2 regions of the Streptomyces sp. NPDC057271 genome follow, and region 2 is predicted to be linked to the other one. Evidence: predicted binding sites of a transcription regulator. Region 2 holds the regulator's gene; the other holds the start of a gene.
The links. Region 2 encodes HrcA, which represses chaperone genes, less so after heat shock. Its sites were predicted from a motif close to TTNGCACTCNGNNNNNCNGAGTGCNAA; they were not measured.

Region 1: groES (co-chaperone GroES) is a predicted target of HrcA. The motif match lies at 1,421-1,447, and genes of this name have one in related genera.

Annotation. Positions count from the first base shown of each region.
Region 1 covers NZ_JBHUYJ010000005.1:146,018-149,420, reverse strand. Annotated here, with positions in the region: gene groL (chaperonin GroEL) at 1-848, opposite strand, end outside; gene groES (co-chaperone GroES) at 966-1,274, opposite strand; gene ACFUJR_RS04335 (hypothetical protein) at 1,526-1,648, shown strand; gene ACFUJR_RS04330 (hypothetical protein) at 1,684-1,926, opposite strand; gene ACFUJR_RS04325 (polysaccharide deacetylase family protein) at 1,923-2,846, opposite strand; gene ACFUJR_RS04320 (SAM-dependent methyltransferase) at 2,956-3,403, shown strand, end outside.
Region 2 covers NZ_JBHUYJ010000043.1:17-3,419, reverse strand. Annotated here, with positions in the region: gene ACFUJR_RS20650 (DUF3097 domain-containing protein) at 1-123, opposite strand, end outside; gene ACFUJR_RS20645 (MBL fold metallo-hydrolase) at 134-862, opposite strand; gene hrcA (heat-inducible transcriptional repressor HrcA) at 1,016-2,035, shown strand; gene dnaJ (molecular chaperone DnaJ) at 2,036-3,175, shown strand.

The DNA of each region.
Region 1 (3,403 bases), on a different contig from region 2:
TCGCCGAAGCCCGGGGCCTTGACGGCCACGGCGTTGAAGGTGCCACGGATCTTGTTGACGACCAGGGTCGACAGGGCCTCGCCCTCGACGTCCTCGGCGATGATCAGCAGCGGCTTGGAGGAGCCGGCCTGGATGACCTTCTCGAGGAGCGGCAGGAGGTCCTGGATCGAGGAGATCTTGCCCTGGTGGATCAGGATGTACGGGTCGTCGAGGACGGCCTCCATACGCTCCTGGTCGGTCACCATGTACGGGGACAGGTAGCCCTTGTCGAAGGCCATGCCCTCGGTGAAGTCGAGCTCCAGGCCGAAGGTGTTGGACTCCTCGACGGTGATGACACCGTCCTTGCCGACCTTGTCCATCGCCTCGGCGATGAGCTCGCCGACCTGCTGGTCCTGCGCGGAGAGCGCGGCCACGGCGGCGATGTCCGACTTGTCCTCGATCGGACGGGCGGTCGCGAGCAGCTCGTCGGAGACGGCCTTGACCGCGGCGTCGATGCCCTTCTTCAGGGCGGCCGGGGAGGCACCGGCGGCGACGTTCCTCAGGCCCTCGCGGACCAGAGCCTGGGCGAGCACGGTGGCGGTGGTGGTGCCGTCACCCGCGATGTCGTTGGTCTTGGTCGCCACCTCCTTCACCAGCTGGGCGCCGAGGTTCTCGTACGGGTCCTCGATCTCGACCTCACGGGCGATCGTGACACCGTCGTTGGTGATGGTGGGAGCGCCGAACTTCTTGTCGATGACGACGTTGCGACCCTTCGGGCCGATCGTCACCTTCACGGTGTCGGCAAGCTTGTTGACGCCGCGCTCAAGGGCGCGACGGGCGTCCTCGTCGAACTTCAGGATCTTCGCCATGGGAGCGATTCAGCCCTCTCGGATGTCGAAAAACTGGTGAAACCGAACTGCGCCCCGGACGCCCGGTGCGGGGTCAGGGGCGCAGCTCAAAGCATGTGCTTCAGGTACTTCGGTGAATTACTTCTCGATGATCGCGAGCACGTCGCGAGCCGAGAGGACGAGGAACTCCTCGCCGTTGTACTTCACCTCGGTGCCGCCGTACTTGCTGTACAGCACGACATCGCCGACCTTGACGTCGAGCGGCAGGCGCTCGCCGTTCTCGAAGCGGCCCGGACCCACGGCGAGGACAGCACCCTCCTGGGGCTTCTCCTTCGCGGTGTCCGGGATGACCAGGCCAGAGGCGGTGGTCTGCTCGGCGTCGAGCGGCTGGACCACAATGCGGTCCTCGAGCGGCTTGATGGCAACCTTGGAGCTGGTGGTCGTCACGATCCGACCTCCCCCTTCGGAGATCTCACGGGGCTAACTGTCTGGGGTGGCGACCAGGTGGATCCGTCGTCGCGGGTGCCGGACCTGCCCGTCGCTGTGTTGGCACTCTCCAGTGGTGAGTGCCAGAGCCGAGACTATGACTGCGATTAGCACTCGGTCAAGCGGAGTGCCAATTCAGTGCCGCGTGGCGATTCGGTCCCGGTACGGGCAACGGCGCGACGGAGCCGAAGGTTCCGTACAAGGGTGCGAGCGTGACGACCCCCCGGCCCTCGGTGCGCACCGGTGCCGCCACCCTGACCGGACCGCTCTTCCTGGTCCGCGAGGGCGTACTCGCCCTGGCCGCCCTCACCTTCCTCGCGATGCGGAAGTGGTGACCCACGCGCATCCCGCGCACCCGACCGGAACGCCCTCACCCCCGGTCGGCCTCACCGGCCCTTGACGGCGCCGCGCCGTCGTCCGGGCGGGAGAGCGTGTGCAAGACGCCGGCCGCCGTCCTCGAGAGCGCCCCGCTGCCCGCCCCCGCCTCCCCGACCCGTGCGGCCGCCTTACGGCCCAGCCGCTCGATCGGGTCCACGGACGAGGCGCTCCCCGTCACCCCCGCGAGCGCGCCGGCCAGCACCAGGACCGCCGCCACCCGGCGCGCGCGTCTCACACGTAGTCCTCGAGCTTCGCGACCGCGTACCCCTTGGCCGTGATCGTCTTCATCACGCGGCGGACCATGTCGGCCATCGAGCCCTTCCAGTCTCCCTTGCCGCGGAAGTGCGTGAGCACGATGTCACCGGGGTGCAGGTCCCGGTCCCACTCGCGCCACTCCATCCGGTCCGGGAAGGCCTCCGCGGCCCAGAGCGGGACCGCCTTCACACCACACGTCTTCGCCGCGCGCAGCGTGTCCTCGTTGTAGTTGCCGTACGGCGGGCGGAAGAGCGGGGGCCGCTTGCCGTACCGCTTCTCGATGACGTCCTGCATGCCGCAGATCTCCCGCTTCTGCGCCGCGTACGAAAGGCCGGGCAGATAGCGGTGGTTGAGGGTGTGGTTGTGCAGGGAGACCCCGGAGTCCCGCATCTTCTCGAAGTACCCGTAGTCGTCCTTGACGACGTAGTCGCTGAGGAAGGCGCTGTAGGGGATCTGCAGCTCGCTCATCATCCGCAGCAGCTCGGGGTCCTTCTCCGCACCGTCGTCGATCGTCAGGAAGACGACCTTCTGCTTGGTCGGCACGGTGGTGAAGACCGGCGGCAGGCCCTCGCCGTCGGTCTCGAAGCCCTTGCGCGTGGTGATCTTCGGCTTCACCACGGGCGGGGCCGGAGCCTCCAGGGGCGGGCGTTCGAGCCCCCACTTCTTGGCGGCGAGCACCCGCGCGGCGCGGCGCTCGCGGACCTTCTCGACGTACGAGTCGAGTGCGGCGGCCGCACCCTGGCCCTGCTGCTGGCCGGCGGCGGGAGGCGCGGGCGCCTTGCGTCCGCTCTCGGCGCCCCCTTCCTCGCCGGAGGGGCCCGCACAGGCGGATCCGAGCGCGGCGACGACAAGCGCCGCAGCCACCGAACGACGGAGGAACAGCGCCCGCTTAGTGCGCATCTGTTCTTTTTGTCTTACTAGCTGCATGGCGCCGCATCCTGTCAGCGCCGAGACCCCCAGGGCCGCCGACACCGCCGCCCGGCGCCCACCATCCCCCGGCTGGCCCACAATGGGACGGGTGACCGACCTCGCCGCCTTCACCGCCCTGCTCTCCCCCGAGGGCCAGACGCTGCTCGACGCCCTGCGCGACTACGACCCGGCCCGGGAACTCGCCGTCGCCTCCCGGCTGCGCCGTGAGCACCCCGCCGAGCTGGTCTCGGCGGCGCTCGGACAGGCCCGGCTGCGTCAGCGCGCGGTGGCGAAGTTCGGCGCCGAGGACGCGTACCGGATGTACTTCACCCCCAACGGCGTCGAGCAGTCGACGCGGGCGACGGTGGGGGCGTACCGCGCGGAGCGGCTCCGCGGGCTCGGGGTGCGCCGCGTGGCGGATCTGTGCGGCGGGATCGGCGGGGACGCCCTCGCGTTCGCCCGGGCCGGGATCGCGGTCCTGGCCGTGGACCGCGACCCGCTGACGGCCGAGGTCGCCCGCGCCAACGCCGACGCGCTCGGGCTCGCCG
Region 2 (3,403 bases):
GATCACCGCTCCGCAGAAGCCTGTCGAGACCTCCTCCACCACGAGGTCCACCTCCGCCGGCACCTCCGGCACCGGGGCGGATCGCTTCCAAGGGGGCGTCAGATCCGGGTTGTAGCTGCGCATTCGGGCGACGTTATGCGACGGAGAAGCGCCGTGCCAGCTCATCCCGCTGGCGCCGCACGAACGCCGCGTCCACCACCGCCCCGTGCCCCGGCACGTACAGCGCGTCCTCCCCGCCCAGCGCCAGCAGCCGGTCCAGGGCCGCCGGCCAGCGCGAGCCGACGGCGTCACTGCCGGCCTGCGGCTCGCCCGACTCCTCGACGAGGTCGCCGCAGAAGACGACCTCCACCCCGTCGACGTCCGGGACCAGCAGCGCCAGGTCGTGACCCGAGTGCCCCGGCCCGACGTTGGCCAGCAGCACCTGGCGGCCGCCCAGGTCCAGCGTCCACTCGCCCGACACCATGTGCCCCGGAAGGACGAGGGTGTCCACGGCCTCCGTCGCCGCCGACTCCGCCACCCCTTGTCGTACCGCGTCCTCCCGCAGCGCGTGCCGCTCCCGCCGCATCAGCTCGTCCAGGCCCACCGCCCCGAACACCTCCGCCCCCGCGAAGACCGCCGTGCCCAGCACATGATCGAAGTGCGGGTGACTCAGTGCGATGTGCGTCACTCTCCGGCCGCCCGTGAGCGCCTCCGCCTGCGCCCGCAGCTCGGCGCCCTCGGCGAGCGTCGAGCCCGTGTCGTAGAGCAGCACGGCCCGCTCGCCCAGCACCAGGCCCACCGTGGCGTCCCAGCCGGGCAGCCGACGCCTGCCCACCCCGTTACCGAGCCGCTCCCAGCCGTACTCTTCCCAATCGACATCCATACCGCGACGCTATCCGCAACGACGTGGCCTCCGACACGGCCTCCTTGCCAGGAGCGATGCCCGCCGCCGTACACTGGCCGGGGGATTCCTGGCACTCGAACAGGGCGAGTGCCAAATGCGGAGCAACCGATACGACAGCTGGAGGTGTGCGCGATGCTCAGCGAACGCAGACTCGAGGTGCTGCGCGCCATCGTCCAGGACTATGTCGGGACGGAGGAGCCGGTCGGCTCCAAGGCGCTCACGGAGCGCCACAAGCTCGGCGTCTCGCCCGCCACCGTGCGCAACGACATGGCCGTCCTGGAGGACGAGGGCTACATCGCCCAGCCTCACACCAGCGCCGGACGCATTCCGACCGACAAGGGCTACCGCCTCTTCGTCGACCGGCTCGCCGGCGTCAAGCCGCTGTCGACGCCCGAGCGGCGCGCTATCCACAACTTCCTCGACGGAGCCGTCGACCTCGACGACGTCGTCGGGCGCACGGTGCGGCTGCTCGCGCAGCTGACCCGGCAGGTCGCCGTCGTGCAGTACCCGTCGCTGACCCGCTCGACGGTCCGCCACGTGGAGCTGCTCGCGCTGGCCCCGGCCCGGCTGATGCTGGTGCTGATCACGGACACCGGCCGGGTCGAGCAGCGGATGATCGACTGCCCGGCACCGTTCGGCGAGGCCTCGCTCGCGGACCTGCGAGCCCGGCTCAACAGCCGCGTCGTCGGCCGCCGTTTCGCGGACGTGCCGCAGCTGGTGCAGGATCTTCCGGAGTCCTTCGAGGAGACGGAGGACCGCGGCACGGTCTCGACGGTGCTCGCGACCCTGCTCGAAACCCTGGTGGAGGAGCATGAGGAGCGGTTGATGATCGGCGGCACCGCCAATCTCACCCGCTTCGGCCATGACTTCCCCCTCACGATCAGGCCCGTTCTCGAAGCACTGGAGGAGCAGGTCGTGCTCCTCAAGCTGCTGGGCGAGGCCAAGGACTCGGGCATGACCGTACGGATCGGGCACGAGAACGCCCATGAGGGCCTCACCTCCACGTCCGTCGTCGCGGTCGGCTACGGTTCGGGCGACGAGGCAGTCGCCAAACTCGGCGTGGTCGGACCGACCCGCATGGACTACCCCGGAACGATGGGAGCGGTACGCGCAGTGGCACGTTACGTCGGACAGATCCTGGCGGAGTCGTAAGTGGCCACGGACTACTACGCCGTACTCGGCGTGCGCCGCGACGCGTCCCAGGACGAGATCAAGAAGGCATTCCGGCGGCTCGCCCGCGAGCTGCACCCGGATGTCAATCCCGATCCGAAGACGCAGGAGCGGTTCAAGGAGATCAACGCCGCCTACGAGGTGCTGTCGGACCCGCAGAAGAAGCAGGTCTACGACCTCGGTGGCGACCCGCTGTCCGCGTCCGGCGGCGGTGGTGGAGCCGGTGGCTTCGGCCAGGGCGGCTTCGGGAACTTCTCGGACATCATGGACGCCTTCTTCGGTACGGCGTCACAGCGAGGGCCGCGCTCGCGCACACGCCGCGGCCAGGACGCCATGATCCGGCTGGAGATCGACCTCAACGAGGCCGCCTTCGGCACGACGAAGGACATCCAGGTCGACACGGCGGTCGTCTGTACGACCTGCTCCGGCGAGGGTGCCGCGCCCGGCACGTCCGCCCAGACCTGTGACATGTGCCGCGGCCGCGGTGAGGTCTCGCAGGTCACGCGGTCCTTCCTGGGCCAGGTCATGACCTCCCGCCCCTGCCCCCAGTGCCAGGGCTTCGGCACGGTCGTCCCGACCCCGTGCCCCGAGTGCGCGGGCGACGGACGGGTCCGTTCGCGGCGCACGCTCACCGTGAAGATCCCGGCCGGTGTCGACAACGGCACGCGCATCCAGCTCGCGGGCGAGGGCGAGGTCGGTCCCGGCGGCGGCCCCGCCGGTGACCTGTACGTCGAGATCCACGAGGTCCCGCACGAGGTCTTCCAGCGCCGTGGCGACGACCTGCACTGCACGGTCACCATTCCGATGACGGCGGGAGCGCTCGGTACGAAGGTGCCGTTGCAGACGCTCGACGGGATGGAGGAGGTCGACATCCGCCCGGGCACCCAGTCCGGCCAGTCGATCCCGCTGCACGGGCGCGGCATCACGCACCTGCGTGGTGGCGGCCGCGGCGACCTGATCGTGCACGTCGAGGTGACCACGCCGTCGAAGCTCGACGCCGAGCAGGAGCGGCTGCTGCGCGAACTGGCGAAGCTGCGCGGCGAGGAGCGGCCGACGGGCCAGTTCCAGCCGGGTCAGCAGGGGCTGTTCTCGCGGTTGAAGGACGCGTTCAACGGGCGGTAGGCGGGGTGGCTGGGGGTCCGGGGGTCGTCCCCCGGGTCGGCACTGTCAGCCGGGTCGGCAGGGGCTGTTCTCGCGGTTGAAGGACGCGTTCAACGGGCGGTAGGCGGGGTGGCTGGGGGTCCGGGGGTCGTCCCCCGGGTCGGCACTGTCAGCCGGGTCAGCAGGGGCTGTTCTCGCGGTTGAAGGACGCGTTCAACGGGCGGTAGGCGGGGTGGCTGGGGGTCCGGG